DNA from 4 places in the Syntrophobotulus glycolicus DSM 8271 genome. Region 1 is predicted to be linked to each of the others. Evidence: a T-box and tRNA genes for the amino acid it is inferred to sense, from the RefSeq annotation. Region 1 holds a T-box; the other regions hold tRNA genes.

Region 1 (4,807 bases):
AACGAAAAAAGAAAAATCTGTCCGTGCTGGCAAAAGAATAGAGGAGCAAAATGCTCCCCTTCATCCTATCGTCCATTTTTTATTTTCCGATACTGCGGACAACAGCGGCACAACGCGGACAGAGATCAGGATACTCCGTATCTGTACCCGAATCTTCATAATAGATCCAGCATCTTTCACACTTTTTCCCGGGGGCATTGGAGACAAGGATCTTCAGGCCGGGGAAAAATTCTGATGCTGAGGCCCCTTCAGGAACATTGTCCTTTAATTCGTGCACAATGAATCTGGAGACGATGACGATTTCCTCCAGATTGGGTATGGCACTGACAAAGGCATATTGCTCAGGGTCAACATAGACATCCACCTTTGCTGTCAGGGAATGATTGATCAGTTTTTCCTGACGGGCGGTTTCCAAGGCCTTGGTAATATCATTTCGGATCGCCAAGATCTTTTCCCACTTAGCGGCTAACGCTTCGTTAACCCATTCCGGTTTGATTTTCGGCATTTCCTCGATTTGAACATTGCTTTCGGGATCTGCTCCCGGTATATACGCCCAGATTTCATCTGCTGTGAATACCAGGATCGGAGCCAGCAGTCTCACCAAAGCATTCAGAATCTCATTCATCACTGTCTGGGCGGAACGGCGGAGCAAGGACTCTTTGCCTTCCACATACGCTCTGTCCTTGACAATATCCAGATAAATTGCGCTCAGTTCAACAGTACAGAAATTATGAACCGTATGATAAACAACATGGAACTCATAGGTTTCATAAGCTTTGATGACTTTCTCTATGACCCTGGCCAGCCTGGTCAGCACCCAACGGTCAATTTCCTGCAGCTTGCTGTACTCTACCCTGTCTTGTTCGGGGTTAAAGTCATAGAGATTGCCTAAGAGGAACCTCAGGGTATTCCGGATTTTCCTGTACGCTTCAACCATCTGGTTCATAATGCGGGGAGATGCCGCTACATCGTTGCGGTAATCCGCTGAAGAAACCCATAGTCTCAAAATATCCGCGCCCATGTCCCTTACCACCTGGAGAGGATCTACCCCGTTACCCTGAGACTTGGACATTTTGCGTCCTTTCTCGTCAACCAGGAAACCGTGGGTCAGAACAGTTTTGTAGGGAGCCTGGCCATAAGCGGCCACTGAGGTTGAAAGAGAGGAATTGAACCACCCTCTGTGCTGGTCCGACCCTTCCAGGTACATGTCGGCAGGATAGCTTAACTCCGGTCTAAGCTTGAGAACCCCGACATGACTGGTTCCGGAATCAAACCAAACATCCATGATATCGGTTTCTTTACGGAATTCAGTCCCCCCGCATTGACATTTCAGTCCTTCAGGCAGAAGCTCCTCGACACTGTGTGCAAACCAGGCATCCGAACCCTCCTGCCGGAAAATCTCCTGCAGTTTCTCAATGGTTTGTTCGTTGATGATTTCCTTTCCGCAATCTTCACAGTAAAAGATCGGAATCGGCACACCCCAGGTTCTTTGTCTGGATATACACCAGTCTCCCCTGTCGGCGATCATATTGTAAATCCTATCCTTGCCCCAGGCCGGAATCCATTCCACCCGATCAATTTCCTCAAGGGCTGCCTGCCGGAATCCATCTATAGACGCAAACCATTGTTCAGTGGCCCGGAAAATAATCGGGTTCTTGCATCTCCAGCAATGGGGGTAGGAATGCTTGATTTTATCCTGATGGATCAGCATGCCGGCTTCCTGCAAATCTTTGAGGATCACTGCATTAGCCTGCTCCACCTTCATTCCTTCATATTGCCCGCCTTCTTTGGTGAACTTGCCCTGATGGTCAACAGGACAAAGGACATCCAGGCCGTATTGCCTGCCGACAATAAAGTCGTCTTCGCCATGGCCCGGAGCAGTATGGACACAGCCGGTCCCTTGCTCCAGAGTAACATGTTCACCGCAGATCAATACGGAATCCCGGCTCATCAGGGGATGGCGGCAAACGATTCCTTCCAGTTCTTTGCCTTTCACGGTTTTTACCGCTGTGAGCTCCCTGTTCCAGGTTTTGTTCAGAGCTTCCATAAGTTCCTTGGCAACCACCAAATATTCTTCCCCGTCCCGGACCAGAGCATATTCATATTCCGGATGGACGGAAATCGCCAGATTAGCCGGCAATGTCCAGGGTGTCGTCGTCCAAATCACCACAGAAGTGTTGTCTTTTCCCAATAAACCCTGATCTTCTTTGACCGGGAACTTCACAAATATTGCCGTGGATTTTTTATCGGCATAGTCAATTTCTGCCTCGGCCAAGGCTGTTTCACAGGAAGGACACCAGTATACCGGTTTTAAACCCTTGTAGATATAGCCTTTTTTGGCCATTTCTCCGAAAACACCGATTTGCGCCGCTTCATATTCTTTATGCAGGGTCAAGTAAGCATTGTCCCAGTTTCCACGTACGCCAAGCCTTTTAAACTCGGCTTTCTGGATTTCCACGTACTCCTTGGCATAATCACTGCACCGGGCCCTGAATTCCAGGGTGGAAACGGCATGTCTGTTCAGCCCCAGTTTTTTAATCACTTGCTGTTCGATCGGCAGGCCATGGGTATCCCAGCCCGGAACATAAGGAGCGTCATATCCCTGCATCGTCTTAAAACGGATAATGATATCCTTAAGGACTTTATTTAAAGCATGACCGAGATGAATATCCCCATTGGCATAGGGAGGCCCGTCATGAAGAATAAACTTCCGGCGTCCCCGGCGGGACTCCTGAACCTGACCATAGATATCTCCGTTTTCCCATTTTTGCAAAATATCCGGTTCTCTCTGCGGCAGATTCCCGCGCATAGGAAAATCTGTCTGAGGCAAATTTAATGTTTCTCGGTAATCCATTGTCATCACTCCTGAACATATTCTTCCTGAATCCCTGTCCGAAAAACAAAAACCCGCCCTCAAAGGGCGAGTCTAGTCTCGCGGTACCACCTTAATTGCCCGTTCCAAAACTGCGTCACGGGCATCTCCAAGTCTTTTAACGGGGACAATCCGGACAGACTTACCCTGATTAACCTTTCAGTCTGCCGCTCCGAGGTGATCTTCCGAATATTTCTTCCACAGGCTTCCACCATACCCTGCTCGCTGGAGGAAGGTGATAAACGTACTGTCCTCATCCATGCTTTCTGCACCAATATTTTATTCTTTTACTTTACTATTATATATAAAAGAATTGAAAATGCAAAGAAAACAAAGATTGATCCTAAGAAAGGACGACACTTAAGAAGAAATATTCATCAGCAGGATAAATAAATATTTCAAGACGAATGACTGCAACACCCAGATAGACAAAAGCGCAAGCAAAGGTGCGAAATCAATCATCATCCCTGCCCCGCCAAACTTGATTCTCCTGAAAGGCCTCAGCAAGGGCTCGATAAAGTCATTCAGCGTCCTGACAATAGGATGATTCGAGATGCTCGGTATCCATGAAACGATACAATATACCAATATGAGCAATTGTAAAATTTCCAAAGCCATATAGATAATACTGTATAAAGTGCTGATCATAAAATATGAATACCCTCCCTAATGTTTTAGCTTGAAAATATTAATGATTCATTTTCGGCCAGATGATTTCCCTGTCGGTCATTTTAAAGCTCGTTTCACCGCTGATGTCGACATTATTGGGTACAAACATGAAAATCCCATTGCCAATTTTCTGCATATTGCCACCCAAAGCATAGGTTGTTCCACAGACGAAATCAACAATTCTCTGAGTAATTGAAGAATCTGTCTTTTCGAGATTAACCACTACCGCCCTGCGTGATTTTAAATGCTCCGCGATATTTTGTGTTTCTTCGAAAGAAGAAGGTTCCACAATCATGACACGCACTTGTTTTTGGGTATGAATACTGACGACCGGTGAAGATTTATGTCTGACTTCCTTTGCGTCTCTGAGCGCTGTTTCCCTCGGCGCCGATTCTCTGACAAAATTGTCCCGGGTTGTATTTGTTTTAAAGCGCGGTTCCTCATCTTCGTAATCTTCTTCAAATTCGGCGGCTGCCAGTTCATCATCTGTCTGATCATCACCAAAGCCCATAATTCCAATAAATTTGTCCAGCAAGTTTCCCATTTCAAACCTCCCAATGATTATCTCATTCGTTTTTTATTTCTCACTCCGGTGTCCAAAAATTCTGCTTCCTATCCGGACAATTGTGGCTCCTTCTTCGATAGCCGTTTCAAAATCATCACTCATCCCCATCGAGAGCTCCTGAATCTTTTCCGGGTATTTGACTGTTTGCAGACTGTTACGAAGCTCCCGCAGCTGGTGAAAACAGTCCCTGGTTTCTCCGGCTGTGGCATTCAGTGCCCCTATGGTCATCAGTCCCTTAATTTTAACTTTCGGAAAAGCAACGGCATTTTCAATAAAGTCCCTGACTTCATTCACTTCCAGACCGGCCTTCGCTTCATCCCTGGCTACATTGACCTGAACCAGAGCATTCCACACCCCGCCTTTTTTTTCTCCTTCGGAATTTAACTTTTCCAGAAGGGGAAGCCTGTCCAAAGAATGAATCAGGACAATCCTGCTGTTTAAATATTTTACCTTGTTTGTCTGAAGGCTTCCAATGATATGCCATTCACAATCTGCCGCAAGATGTTCGTATTTATCCTGCCATTCCTGAACTCGGTTTTCCCCGAATACTTTTTGATTTTCCGCGTATGCTTCCGCTAAACCCTCTATGGCAACTGTCTTTGATACGGCGACAAGCTTAATGTCCTCTATCCTGCGTCCGGAATTTGCAGCTGCCCTGACAATCCTTGCCCTGATATCCAAAAGATTTTGCTTAATTGACA
Region 2 (4,807 bases), 1.6 Mb from region 1:
AATACTATATCTGTGGCGACAAATCAATTCATTGAAAATACGATTGCCAACGGTGCTTACAGGGCCGAACAAATCTTGTTAAGACTGGTGCTTAATGACCCCGATGTTAAGAATAAAGTGCAGGAAGAACTGGGAAATGAATTTTGGTGCTTGGAAGAACATAAATATATTTTTGAAGCGGTCCCAGCCAATCTAAATGTACCTGCAGCAAACGAAGACTTATACGCACTGGTACAAAAGCGTTTGGCCGAACTATATGAGCTGAATATTGATATAGAGAAAGCAGAGTTCTTATTAAAGGACTGCATTAATGCAATTTGTGAATCTCAAAATAAAAAACAGATCCAGGATTTACAGGTAAAGATGATTCATCTGGAGAATTACGGTGATGCCGCCGGTGCGCTGGCAGTTCTCCGGGAAATACAGGAGCGGTTAAAAAGTGGCGAAAAATAACGTCAAGAAACAAGATATTCGTTCGAATTACCCGACGGAAGGGGGGAATTCGTTGCACGCTGAAGATCATAAAAGAGAATGTGTTGCACATCTCATTGAATTAGGGAAAACCAAGGGAAACCTTACCTATGACGAGATCGCTAATGCCCTTCAAAAGATTGATTTATCCGAGGAACAAATTGAAGAAGTGTATGATCAAATCAGTACACTTGGTATTGATGTTATCGATGAACATTCTGAAGGTGAGACAGACATTGTCATAGACAAGGAAACAGAAAAACTGGCTGAAGAAATTTCGGAAGAAACAGATATTGATCTTTCTATTCCTGAAGGAGTGGGGATTGACGATCCTGTCCGTATGTATCTGAAAGAGATAGGAAGAGTCCCCCTGCTCACGGCAGAAGAAGAAATTGAACTTGCCAAAAGCATGGAAGCAGGGGATGAGATGGCTAAGCGTCGCCTTGCGGAAGCCAACCTGCGCCTGGTTGTCAGCATAGCCAAACGTTATGTAGGCAGAGGGATGTTATTTTTGGATTTAATTCAGGAGGGGAATTTAGGTCTGATTAAAGCTGTGGAAAAATTTGACTTTCGCAAAGGATTCAAATTCAGCACATATGCTACATGGTGGATCAGACAGGCGATCACCCGGGCAATCGCCGATCAGGCGAGGACCATTCGCATTCCCGTTCATATGGTAGAAACGATCAATAAGCTGATCAGGGTGAACAGACAGCTTTTACAAGAGCTGGGCCGGGACCCTACCCCGGAAGAAACAGCCAAAGTTATGGATATACCGGAAGAAAGGGTTCGCGAAATCATGAAGATTGCCCAGGAACCGGTATCTCTTGAAACACCGATTGGTGAAGAAGAGGACTCCCATCTCGGCGATTTTATCCCGGATGAAGATGCTCCGGCACCTTCGGAAGCAGCATCCTTCCTCCTGTTAAAGGAACAATTGGAAGAGGTTCTCGAAACACTGACTTCCAGAGAAGAAAAAGTGTTGCGTTTAAGATTTGGATTGGATGACGGGAGAACCAGAACCTTGGAGGAAGTAGGTCAGGAATTCGGAGTAACCCGGGAAAGAATAAGACAGATTGAGGCCAAAGCGCTGCGCAAACTTCGTCATCCCAGCCGCAGTAAAAAGCTCAAGGATTATCTGGATTAAGGTCAGGAAAATCTTATAAAAATCTTATATAAAACAGGAAAACCTTTTTAAAATCAAACCAGTTTCAGTATTTATTATTTTCTTATCTTTTCTCAAGGCCTAGTGATGATTTGTCCTGCAAATTAAAGATAGATTGCTAAAAAAGAGTTGCACCGGGCTGAAAAGTTCCCGGTGCAATGTGTTATACACCAGGGCAGAGAAACCCGATGATATCTACAGAGCTTCAGACTGGCGTTAGAAGAACTCAAGGCTGCTGGATTACAATAAACGTAATTTCAGTAAAGGCGGGGAGCATAATGAGCGAAGCCATACTGCGGACAAATGAGCTGCCAAAAGCGATGGCAATACGGTTGCGCTGGAAAATGGTGATCATGAGATTGTTTTTCTAATATGCGGAATTATCCGGATTAAAGGAGAAAAATTAGAGGGGAAAAAGCTTGACCTCACTGGGATAATTGAGTATAATAAACGACGCAGGCGTTCCTCGATAGCTCAATGGTGGAGCAACCGGCTGTTAACCGGTAGGTTGCTGGTTCGAGTCCAGCTCGGGGAGCCATATATTTTGGGCCTATAGCTCAGCGGTAGAGCGGCCGGCTCATAACCGGTTGGTCCCTGGTTCGATCCCAGGTGGGCCCACCATCTTCCCAAAATGAATTGACTGATCATAACTCTGGCTGGCCTGCCAGGGTTTATTTTATAGGAAAAAATAAAGCTTCGAAGGGTAAGGGGCATAAAAAAACAGAAATCAGAAGCGATGGAGATCAGGAGCAAGAAGAGTGGAAATCAGAGATCAGGATACGATAATGGCATGAACAATAACATAAACAGCAGGGTGAACAATACCATGAAGAAGATGCATGAATGAGGATGAGCAGTGATATGAATGAGAAGACGGATCAGGAAGGGATCAGGGCTTGCGCACCCGATCAGATGAAACTTGGCAGCCGTTTGAACATCATAGCAGACTTTATCCCTTCGGGAAGCCTGCTTGGGGATATTGGAACGGATCACGCTTATCTTCCGGTTTATCTGCTTCAAAAAGGAAGGATAGAAAAAGCCATCGGGGTAGATATCCACAAAGGTCCTTTCCTGTCCGCGAAAAAGACGGTGAGCCAATATCAATTGGACGATAGGATTGAGATCAGATTCGGTGACGGCTTAAAGCCGTTGATCCCCGGAGAAGTCAATACCCTGTCGATAGCCGGAATGGGAGGAGCCACAGTTCTGAAGATCCTTCAAAGCAAACCGGAGGTCCTGGCCAAAGTGAAGGATTTGATCCTTCAGCCTCAGGGAATGGAAGCAAACGTCAGAAGGGAATTGATCGCTCAAGGCTGGAGGATCGTTGAGGAGGCCCTCGTTGAGGAGGAGGATCAAATCTATAGGATTATCCATTTTAACAGACTTAAGGGGATAGGGTTTGAAGAAGTACGGGAAATAATCAAGACCTGGGAGGACAGGCTGAAGCACAGTTTGGATGATCAACAAGATAAAAAGATTTTATCCGGATTTGTCTGGATGTATGGTCCATTAATTATGGAAAAGAGAGAAGCTCTGCTCAAGGGTCTAATCGCGGATGATCTGAACAATATTCTGCGGATTGCCGGTCAGATGCAGAAAACCGGGAGAGAAGAGGCCAGACAGAAAATGGACAGGTTGCTCAAGGAGAGAAAAATACTGGAGGTTATGCAAGCATGGCTGTTTCAGTCGGATTAATTGAACAGATCATTGAAAAAGCCGCGCCGAGATCATGGGCGGAAGAATGGGACAATTCAGGACTATTGGTCGGCAGCAGTTCTCACCGGGTAGATAAATTATTGCTGGCGCTTGACGGGACGACGAAGGTGGTCGAAGAAGCGATCAGAGAAAAAGCAGGGATCATCATTGCTCATCATCCATTAATGTTTAAACCTCTGAAAAACCTGAACGCAGATAATCCTTCAGCCCAAATCCCCCTTTCCTTATTGAGAAGCGGGATATCCTATTATGCGGCCCATACAAATCTGGATCAATCTGTTCTGTCTTCCAGCAGGACATTGGCAGTGATGATTGGTCTGCAAAAAACAGAGTATTTAGCAGTGACCGCAAATGAAAAACTGTTCAAGATAGTAACCTTTGTACCCCGGGATGCGGTGGAAAAGGTTCGTTTGTCTTTGTCCGCGGAAGGGGTAGGAGCGGGGATAACAGATGGAGAGCATAGTGACAGCTATGCCGAGTGCTTCTACCAGACCGAAGGAATGGGGACCTTCAAGGCTTTGGAAGGAGCCGATCCGGCGATAGGCGAGGTTGGAGAGGTGAACAGAGTCGAGGAAGTTCGTTTGGAGAGCATAGTTCAGGAACGGGATCTATCCAGAGCAGTCCGGGCCTTACATAAGACACATCCTTATGAAGAGCCTGCTTATGACCTCATACCACTAAAGAACACGGGGAAACCAAGAGGGTATGGAGCGATCGGCGTCTTACCGGAAACAGTCAGGCTTGATGAGTTTTGGGAAAGGTTTTTGTCCAAGCTTCCTCAAGTGCTGCCCCGGGAATATGAGCTTTCTTCAATCAGGCTGGCAGGGGATCCCAAGAAAAAGATCAAAAAAGTCGCGATTGCGAATGGCAGCGGAAGCAGCTTTATCCATAAAGGGATATTTCAAGGGGCAGATTTATATATTACAGGAGATATCGACCACCATGGCGTATTGGATGCTCTGGAAGCGGATATGGCGGTTGGCGTTCTTGGTCATTTTCTTAGTGAAATACCAATGATCAGGTCGCTTTACGAGTATCTTAAAGCGGAAAAAGCACTAAATGGTGTGGAGATGATTATTAGTAATGAGAATAAAACGATCTGGAGCAAATGAGAAGTATTTGGGGGGGAAAGTTATCCACATAAAAATGACTGGAATATCCTGAAAAAGAAAACCGGTTTTGTCTCAGAAGGAAAACTTACACACAGTTTATCCACAGTTTGTGGATAAACTTAGAATGATAATAAAATTGAATAAAGTAGATATTTGCGATAAAGGAGATTTTTTTCCGACAATTGAGTGAAGATGAGAATTTTTGATAGAACAATATTGTGGAATTTATTGGCTGTTATTTTCTTGTTTTATCCGAATTTCCAAAATTATAATTTGACGGATATCCTGATATCTAGTATGATATTGTGGCAAAGTCAACCGGATAGTCGCGGAGGAGACCGCA
Region 3 (4,807 bases), 1.5 Mb from region 1:
AGGTCATTGAAAACTGAACAGCAAGGAAAAAGACAAACAAGAACTCGTCAAAAAAAGAGAAACAAAAGCTAAGCGAAAAAGTAGAGCGAATTGGATTCTCATAAAAAGAAGAGAACACAGGGAGCAATCCGGTGTTTAAATAGGAACGCAAGTTCCGATTTTTATGGAGAGTTTGATCCTGGCTCAGGACGAACGCTGGCGGCGTGCCTAACACATGCAAGTCGAACGGAGAATATTGAGGAAGCTTGCGAATTGATATTCTTAGTGGCGAACGGGTGAGTAACGCGTGGGTAACCTGTCCTCATGACCGGAATAACAGTTGGAAACGACTGCTAATGCCGGATAAGCTTTTGGTAAGGCATCTTACCGGAAGGAAAGCTGGCCTCTGAATATGCTAGTGCAAGAGGGTGGACCCGCGTCTGATTAGCTGGTTGGTAGAGTAAAAGCCTACCAAGGCGACGATCAGTAGCCGGCCTGAGAGGGTAAACGGCCACACTGGGACTGAGACACGGCCCAGACTCCTACGGGAGGCAGCAGTGGGGAATCTTCCGCAATGGACGAAAGTCTGACGGAGCAACGCCGCGTGTATGAAGAAGGCTTTCGGGTTGTAAAGTACTGTTGTCAGGGACGAACCGTATATGTGTAAATAATGCATATACCTGACGGTACCTGACGAGGAAGCCCCGGCTAACTACGTGCCAGCAGCCGCGGTAATACGTAGGGGGCGAGCGTTGTCCGGAATTATTGGGCGTAAAGGGCGCGTAGGCGGCTGTATAAGTCTGATGTGAAAGTGCGGAGCTTAACTCCGTAAAGCATTGGAAACTGTACGGCTTGAGGACAGGAGAGGAAAGTGGAATTCCACGTGTAGCGGTGAAATGCGTAGATATGTGGAGGAACACCAGTGGCGAAGGCGACTTTCTGGACTGTAACTGACGCTGAGGCGCGAAAGCGTGGGGAGCGAACAGGATTAGATACCCTGGTAGTCCACGCCGTAAACGATGAGTGCTAGGTGTAGAGGGTATCGACCCCTTCTGTGCCGCAGTTAACACAATAAGCACTCCGCCTGGGGAGTACGGCCGCAAGGTTGAAACTCAAAGGAATTGACGGGGGCCCGCACAAGCGGTGGAGCATGTGGTTTAATTCGACGCAACGCGAAGAACCTTACCAAGGCTTGACATCTACAGAATCCCGAAGAGATTCGGGAGTGCCTTTCGGGGAACTGTAAGACAGGTGGTGCATGGTTGTCGTCAGCTCGTGTCGTGAGATGTTGGGTTAAGTCCCGCAACGAGCGCAACCCCTATATTTAGTTACTAACAGGTAAAGCTGAGGACTCTAGATAGACTGCCGGTGACAAACCGGAGGAAGGTGGGGATGACGTCAAATCATCATGCCCCTTATGTCTTGGGCTACACACGTGCTACAATGGGCGGTACAGACGGAAGCGAAGCCGAGAGGTGGAGCAAATCCGAGAAAGCCGTTCGTAGTTCGGATTGATCTCTGCAACTCGAGATCATGAAGTCGGAATCGCTAGTAATCGCAGGTCAGCACACTGCGGTGAATACGTTCCCGGGCCTTGTACACACCGCCCGTCACACCACGAAAGTTTGCAACACCCGAAGCCGGTGAGGTAACCTAAGGGAGCCAGCCGTCGAAGGTGGGGCAGATGATTGGGGTGAAGTCGTAACAAGGTAGCCGTATCGGAAGGTGCGGCTGGATCACCTCCTTTCTAGGGAGAACCGGACTTTAAGTAGTCCACTTCCAGGTCGGTGCATAGGGGATGGGTGTAAGAGCCTTAACCCTAGAGCAAGACGAGTTTAAGTTTGTCCATTCCGCTGTTTAGTTTTGAGTGACCGTAAAAAAATGGGCTTGTAGCTCAGCTGGTTAGAGCGCACGCCTGATAAGCGTGAGGTCGGTGGTTCGAGTCCACCCAGGCCCACCATTTATCAACAAAGACGTGGGGGTATAGCTCAGCTGGGAGAGCACCTGCCTTGCAAGCAGGGGGTCAGCGGTTCGATCCCGCTTACCTCCACCAAAACAATAAACGGTCAATCAAAAAGGAAGTTAAATGCTAACGTCATCCATGACGCATTTAACCAGACACATCCATGTGTCTAGAGTTCTTTTAGGTCGTTCCCGGACATCCGTGTCCTACACGACACAAAGGGCATCCAGTTCTTTGAAAACTGCACAGAGAAAAAAGCGTAGGAAGAAGAATCTAACTGACTAATCCGTAAAAAGATTAGGAATAGGTCAAGATAGAAAGGGCATACGGTGGATGCCTAGGCGCTAAGAGTCGAAGAAGGGCGCGGTCAGCAGCGAAATGCCACGGAGAGCCGTAAGCAGGCGACGACCCGTGGGTACCCGAATGGGGCAACCCAACCGGAGTCATATCCGGTTATCACATAATGAATCCATAGTTATGTGAAGACAAGCCGGGGAACTGAAACATCTAAGTACCCGGAGGAAAAGAAAGAAAAATCGATTCCCTGAGTAGCGGCGAGCGAAAGGGGAAGAGCCCAAACCAGACTCTTCGGAGTGTGGGGTTGTAGGACTGCCAATAAAGAAGATAAACTTAGGCGAAGCGAACTGGAAAGTTCGGGCAAAGAAGGTAAAACCCCTGTAGGCGAAAAGTTTAGAATCGGAGGCAGGATCCTGAGTACCGCGGGGCACGAGGAATCCCGTGGGAAGCAGGGGGGACCACCCCCCAAGGCTAAATACTCCTTAGCGACCGATAGCGAACAAGTACCGTGAGGGAAAGGTGAAAAGCACCCCGGGAGGGGAGTGAAATAGAACCTGAAACCGTATGCTTACAAGCAGTCAAAGCACAAGCAATTGTGTGATGGCGTGCCTTTTGTAGAATGAACCGGCGAGTTGTGATATGCAGCGAGGTTAAGTATTAAAGATATGGAGCCGAAGCGAAAGCGAGTCTGAATAGGGCGTCGAGTTGCATGTTGCAGACCCGAAACCGTGTGATCTACCCATGGCCAGAGTGAAGGTGGGGTAAAACCCACTGGAGGCTCGAACCCACTGTCGTTGAAAAGGCAGGGGATGAGTTGTGGGTAGGGGTGAAATGCCAATCGAACACGGAAATAGCTGGTACTCCTCGAAATAGCTTTAGGGCTAGCCTCAATGAATGGTATCTGGGGGTAGAGCACTGAATAGGCTAGGGGCCTTATCGGTTACCGAACCTTATCAAACTGCGAATACCAGATATAAGAAATTGGGAGTCAGACTGTGGGGGCTAAGCTTCATAGTCAAAAGGGAAACAGCCCAGACCGACGGCTAAGGTCCCTAAGAGACGCTAAGTGGGAAAGGATGTGGAACCGCCCGGACAACCAGGATGTTGGCTCAGAAGCAGCCACCATTTAAAGAGTGCGTAATAGCTCACTGGTCGAGTGGTTCTGCGCCGAAAATGTAACGGGGCTCAAGCGTCACACCGAAGCCACGGCAAGGGATCGATTCATTAAGACTTCAGAAGAGAGAACGACATTAGAAATTTTGCCACAGAATAGAGAAAGAATAAGACAGAAGCAAAATTTCCAAATGGACTCAGGGAAAAAGCAAAGAGAGCTGAGGGTTTAATGAATCGATTCCTTGGGTAGAGGAGCATTGTCACAGCGTAGAAGTTGAACTGTAAAGTTTGGTGGAGCAGTGACAAGAGAGAATGCCGGTATGAGTATGCGAAAAGGAAGGTGAGAATCCTTCCCGCCGAAAATCCAAGGTTTCCTGGGGAAGGCTCGTCCGCCCAGGGTAAGTCGGGACCTAAGCTGAGGCCGAAAGGCGTAGGTGATGGACAATTGGTTGAAATTCCAATACCACCTTTGATTGTTTGAGCGATGGGGTGACACAGGAGGACAAAGCGAGCGTGTGACTGGTAGAGCACGTCCAAGCTGCAAGAGGGTGCTGCAGGCAAATCCGCAGTGCGAAACCTTGAGCAGTGATGGGGAGCGAAAAAAAGTAGCGAAGCGCAGAGTTCAAACTGTCAAGAAAAGCCTCTAGTGAGAGAGAAGGTGCCCGTACCGTAAACCGACACAGGTAGATGAGGAGAGAATCCTAAGGCGCGCGAGATAACCCTTGTTAAGGAACTCGGCAAAATGACCCCGTAACTTTGGGAGAAGGGGTGCTCTAGAAATAGAGCCGCAGAGAATCAGTCCAGGCGACTGTTTAACAAAAACACAGGTCCCTGCAAATCCGTAAGGAGAAGTATAGGGGCTGACGCCTGCCCGGTGCTGGAAGGTTAAGAGGAGATGTTAGCCGTAAGGCGAAGCATTGAATTGAAGCCCCAGTAAACGGCGGCCGTAACTATAACGGTCCTAAGGTAGCGAAATTCCTTGTCGGGTAAGTTCCGACCCGCACGAAAGGCGTAACGATCTGGACACTGTCTCAACAAGGGACTCGGCGAAATTGTAATACCCGTGAAGATGCGGGTTACCTGCGACAGGACAGAAAGACCCCATGGAGCTTTACTGTAGCTTGACATTGGATTTTGGTATAAAATGTACAGGATAGGTGGGAGGCAGAGAGCCGAGTACGCCAGTATTCGGGGAGCCGCCGGTGGGATACCACTCTTTTTGTACTGAAATTCTAACAAGTGTCCCTAAGCGGGACATTGGACATTGTCAGGCGGGCGGTTTGACTGGGGCGGTCGCCTCCTAAAGAGTAACGGAGGCGCCCAAAGGTTCCCTCAGCGCGGGTGGAAATCGCGCGAAGAGTGTAAAGGCAAAAGGGAGCTTAACAGAGAGACAAACAAGTCGAGCTGGTACGAAAGTAGGGCTTAGTGATCCGGTGGTACCGAGTGGAAGGGCCA
Region 4 (4,807 bases), 360 kb from region 1:
CTCCTCATCTACCTGTGTCGGTTTACGGTACGGGCACCTTCTCTCTCACTAGAGGCTTTTCTTGACAGTTTGAACTCTGCGCTTCGCTACTTTTTTTCGCTCCCCATCACTGCTCAAGGTTTCGCGCTGCGGATTTGCCTGCAGCACCCTCTTGCAGCTTGGACGTGCTCTACCAGTCACACGCTCGCTTTGTCCTCCTGTGTCACCCCATCGCTCAAACAATCAAAGGTGGTATTGGAATTTCAACCAATTGTCCATCACCTACGCCTTTCGGCCTCAGCTTAGGTCCCGACTTACCCTGGGCGGACGAGCCTTCCCCAGGAAACCTTGGATTTTCGGCGGGAAGGATTCTCACCTTCCTTTTCGCATACTCATACCGGCATTCTCTCTTGTCACTGCTCCACCAAACTTTACAGTTCAACTTCTACGCTGTGACAATGCTCCTCTACCCAAGGAATCGATTCATTAAACCCTCAGCTCTCTTTGCTTTTTCCCTGAGTCCATTTGGAAATTTTGCTTCTGTCTTATTCTTTCTCTATTCTGTGGCAAAATTTCTAATGTCGTTCTCTCTTCTGAAGTCTTAATGAATCGATCCCTTGCCGTGGCTTCGGTGTGACGCTTGAGCCCCGTTACATTTTCGGCGCAGAACCACTCGACCAGTGAGCTATTACGCACTCTTTAAATGGTGGCTGCTTCTGAGCCAACATCCTGGTTGTCCGGGCGGTTCCACATCCTTTCCCACTTAGCGTCTCTTAGGGACCTTAGCCGTCGGTCTGGGCTGTTTCCCTTTTGACTATGAAGCTTAGCCCCCACAGTCTGACTCCCAATTTCTTATATCTGGTATTCGCAGTTTGATAAGGTTCGGTAACCGATAAGGCCCCTAGCCTATTCAGTGCTCTACCCCCAGATACCATTCATTGAGGCTAGCCCTAAAGCTATTTCGAGGAGTACCAGCTATTTCCGTGTTCGATTGGCATTTCACCCCTACCCACAACTCATCCCCTGCCTTTTCAACGACAGTGGGTTCGAGCCTCCAGTGGGTTTTACCCCACCTTCACTCTGGCCATGGGTAGATCACACGGTTTCGGGTCTGCAACATGCAACTCGACGCCCTATTCAGACTCGCTTTCGCTTCGGCTCCATATCTTTAATACTTAACCTCGCTGCATATCACAACTCGCCGGTTCATTCTACAAAAGGCACGCCATCACACAATTGCTTGTGCTTTGACTGCTTGTAAGCATACGGTTTCAGGTTCTATTTCACTCCCCTCCCGGGGTGCTTTTCACCTTTCCCTCACGGTACTTGTTCGCTATCGGTCGCTAAGGAGTATTTAGCCTTGGGGGGTGGTCCCCCCTGCTTCCCACGGGATTCCTCGTGCCCCGCGGTACTCAGGATCCTGCCTCCGATTCTAAACTTTTCGCCTACAGGGGTTTTACCTTCTTTGCCCGAACTTTCCAGTTCGCTTCGCCTAAGTTTATCTTCTTTATTGGCAGTCCTACAACCCCACACTCCGAAGAGTCTGGTTTGGGCTCTTCCCCTTTCGCTCGCCGCTACTCAGGGAATCGATTTTTCTTTCTTTTCCTCCGGGTACTTAGATGTTTCAGTTCCCCGGCTTGTCTTCACATAACTATGGATTCATTATGTGATAACCGGATATGACTCCGGTTGGGTTGCCCCATTCGGGTACCCACGGGTCGTCGCCTGCTTACGGCTCTCCGTGGCATTTCGCTGCTGACCGCGCCCTTCTTCGACTCTTAGCGCCTAGGCATCCACCGTATGCCCTTTCTATCTTGACCTATTCCTAATCTTTTTACGGATTAGTCAGTTAGATTCTTCTTCCTACGCTTTTTTCTCTGTGCAGTTTTCAAAGAACTGGATGCCCTTTGTGTCGTCTAGGACACGGATGTCCGGGAACGACCTAAAAGAACTCTAGACACATGGATGTGTCTGGTTAAATGCGTCATGAATGACGTTAGCATTTAACTTCCTTTTTGATTGACCGTTTATTGTTTTGGTGGAGGTAAGCGGGATCGAACCGCTGACCCCCTGCTTGCAAGGCAGGTGCTCTCCCAGCTGAGCTATACCCCCACGTCTTTGTTGATAAATGGTGGGCCTGGGTGGACTCGAACCACCGACCTCACGCTTATCAGGCGTGCGCTCTAACCAGCTGAGCTACAAGCCCATTTTTTTACGGTCACTCAAAACTAAACAGCGGAATGGACAAACTTAAACTCGTCTTGCTCTAGGGTTAAGGCTCTTACGCCCATCCCCTATGCACCGACCTGGAAGTGGACTACTTAAAGTCCGGTTCTCCCTAGAAAGGAGGTGATCCAGCCGCACCTTCCGATACGGCTACCTTGTTACGACTTCACCCCAATCATCTGCCCCACCTTCGACGGCTGGCTCCCTTAGGTTACCTCACCGGCTTCGGGTGTTGCAAACTTTCGTGGTGTGACGGGCGGTGTGTACAAGGCCCGGGAACGTATTCACCGCAGTGTGCTGACCTGCGATTACTAGCGATTCCGACTTCATGATCTCGAGTTGCAGAGATCAATCCGAACTACGAACGGCTTTCTCGGATTTGCTCCACCTCTCGGCTTCGCTTCCGTCTGTACCGCCCATTGTAGCACGTGTGTAGCCCAAGACATAAGGGGCATGATGATTTGACGTCATCCCCACCTTCCTCCGGTTTGTCACCGGCAGTCTATCTAGAGTCCTCAGCTTTACCTGTTAGTAACTAAATATAGGGGTTGCGCTCGTTGCGGGACTTAACCCAACATCTCACGACACGAGCTGACGACAACCATGCACCACCTGTCTTACAGTTCCCCGAAAGGCACTCCCGAATCTCTTCGGGATTCTGTAGATGTCAAGCCTTGGTAAGGTTCTTCGCGTTGCGTCGAATTAAACCACATGCTCCACCGCTTGTGCGGGCCCCCGTCAATTCCTTTGAGTTTCAACCTTGCGGCCGTACTCCCCAGGCGGAGTGCTTATTGTGTTAACTGCGGCACAGAAGGGGTCGATACCCTCTACACCTAGCACTCATCGTTTACGGCGTGGACTACCAGGGTATCTAATCCTGTTCGCTCCCCACGCTTTCGCGCCTCAGCGTCAGTTACAGTCCAGAAAGTCGCCTTCGCCACTGGTGTTCCTCCACATATCTACGCATTTCACCGCTACACGTGGAATTCCACTTTCCTCTCCTGTCCTCAAGCCGTACAGTTTCCAATGCTTTACGGAGTTAAGCTCCGCACTTTCACATCAGACTTATACAGCCGCCTACGCGCCCTTTACGCCCAATAATTCCGGACAACGCTCGCCCCCTACGTATTACCGCGGCTGCTGGCACGTAGTTAGCCGGGGCTTCCTCGTCAGGTACCGTCAGGTATATGCATTATTTACACATATACGGTTCGTCCCTGACAACAGTACTTTACAACCCGAAAGCCTTCTTCATACACGCGGCGTTGCTCCGTCAGACTTTCGTCCATTGCGGAAGATTCCCCACTGCTGCCTCCCGTAGGAGTCTGGGCCGTGTCTCAGTCCCAGTGTGGCCGTTTACCCTCTCAGGCCGGCTACTGATCGTCGCCTTGGTAGGCTTTTACTCTACCAACCAGCTAATCAGACGCGGGTCCACCCTCTTGCACTAGCATATTCAGAGGCCAGCTTTCCTTCCGGTAAGATGCCTTACCAAAAGCTTATCCGGCATTAGCAGTCGTTTCCAACTGTTATTCCGGTCATGAGGACAGGTTACCCACGCGTTACTCACCCGTTCGCCACTAAGAATATCAATTCGCAAGCTTCCTCAATATTCTCCGTTCGACTTGCATGTGTTAGGCACGCCGCCAGCGTTCGTCCTGAGCCAGGATCAAACTCTCCATAAAAATCGGAACTTGTGGTTCCTATTTAAACACCGGATTGCTCCCTGTGTTCTCTTCTTTTTATGAGAATCCAATTCGCTCTACTTTTTCGCTTAGCTTTTGTTTCTCTTTTTTTGACGAGTTCTTGTTTGTCTTTTTCCTTGCTGTTCAGTTTTCAATGACCTTGCGCTCCCCTGCTTTCGCCGCTTTTTCGGCTCCCTGGCCTGAGGCGCTTTATTATATTATCACGGTGTTTTAAGGCTGTCAACCAGAAACCTAAAAAAATTGCAGAAAATCATTGTTTTCCATGAATCCAAATGTAAGTAATCCTAAATCCTATACATACTATGATCATTCGGCATTTAAGGTGCCATCTTAACAAACTTTCTCTTTCCAACCTTGATGACGTCCCCGGGATTAATTCTTGGGCTGGACTGAGCCTGAGAAACTTTCTCATCATTTATTCTGACTCCGCCCTGTTCAATCAGCCTGCGGGCTTCTCCACGACTTGGAACCAGCCCGGCACTGACCAGGATGGATACCATATCTGTGACGCCACTTTCAAGTCCAATCTGAGCGATACTGATCTCCGGCATTTCATCCGGCGCTTCTTTTCTCTGAAACATTTTAATAAATTCTTCCTTGGCTTCATCCGCTTGCTTTTTGCCATGATAAATATGAACGATTTCCCACCCAAGCCTCATTTTTAAATCACGGGGATGAACTGATCCATCTTGCAATCCCTGCTCCAGACGACGTATGTCCAAAACGGGAACAGCTGTAATCAATTCAAAATATCGAATCATGATTTCATCCGGCATGGACATGGTTTTGCCAAACATCTCCCGCGGGGCTTCATAAACACCAATATAATTCCCTAAGCTTTTACTCATTTTATGTACCCCATCCAGCCCCTCAAGAATCGGGGTGGTAAGTGCTACTTG

What was found. A T-box is a leader RNA that pairs with one kind of tRNA and senses whether it is charged. The one in region 1 lies ahead of ileS (isoleucine--tRNA ligase), so its partner is inferred to be a tRNA-Ile.
Region 2: it has a tRNA-Ile gene. The T-box ahead of ileS (isoleucine--tRNA ligase) is inferred to sense a tRNA for this amino acid. The anticodon was not compared.
Region 3: it has a tRNA-Ile gene. The T-box ahead of ileS (isoleucine--tRNA ligase) is inferred to sense a tRNA for this amino acid. The anticodon was not compared.
Region 4: it has a tRNA-Ile gene. The T-box ahead of ileS (isoleucine--tRNA ligase) is inferred to sense a tRNA for this amino acid. The anticodon was not compared.

The regions. Positions count from the first base shown of each region.
Region 1 covers NC_015172.1:643,623-648,429, reverse strand. Annotated here, with positions in the region: gene ileS (isoleucine--tRNA ligase) at 80-2,854, opposite strand; T-box leader at 2,914-3,141, opposite strand; gene SGLY_RS03400 (YggT family protein) at 3,233-3,520, opposite strand; gene SGLY_RS03395 (cell division protein SepF) at 3,561-4,085, opposite strand; gene SGLY_RS03390 (YggS family pyridoxal phosphate-dependent enzyme) at 4,119-4,807, opposite strand, start outside.
Region 2 covers NC_015172.1:2,440,423-2,445,229, reverse strand. Annotated here, with positions in the region: gene dnaG (DNA primase) at 1-453, shown strand, start outside; gene rpoD (RNA polymerase sigma factor RpoD) at 440-1,618, shown strand; tRNA gene SGLY_RS12050 (tRNA-Asn) at 2,100-2,174, shown strand; tRNA gene SGLY_RS12045 (tRNA-Ile) at 2,183-2,257, shown strand; gene SGLY_RS12040 (tRNA (adenine(22)-N(1))-methyltransferase) at 2,498-3,331, shown strand; gene SGLY_RS12035 (Nif3-like dinuclear metal center hexameric protein) at 3,310-4,464, shown strand; RNA gene rnpB (RNase P RNA component class A) at 4,775-4,807, shown strand, end outside.
Region 3 covers NC_015172.1:2,161,732-2,166,538, reverse strand. Annotated here, with positions in the region: rRNA gene SGLY_RS10680 (16S ribosomal RNA) at 161-1,726, shown strand; tRNA gene SGLY_RS10675 (tRNA-Ile) at 1,863-1,939, shown strand; tRNA gene SGLY_RS10670 (tRNA-Ala) at 1,957-2,032, shown strand; rRNA gene SGLY_RS10665 (23S ribosomal RNA) at 2,249-4,807, shown strand, end outside.
Region 4 covers NC_015172.1:285,080-289,886, reverse strand. Annotated here, with positions in the region: rRNA gene SGLY_RS01410 (23S ribosomal RNA) at 1-1,799, opposite strand, end outside; tRNA gene SGLY_RS01405 (tRNA-Ala) at 2,016-2,091, opposite strand; tRNA gene SGLY_RS01400 (tRNA-Ile) at 2,109-2,185, opposite strand; rRNA gene SGLY_RS01395 (16S ribosomal RNA) at 2,322-3,887, opposite strand; gene tyrS (tyrosine--tRNA ligase) at 4,226-4,807, opposite strand, start outside.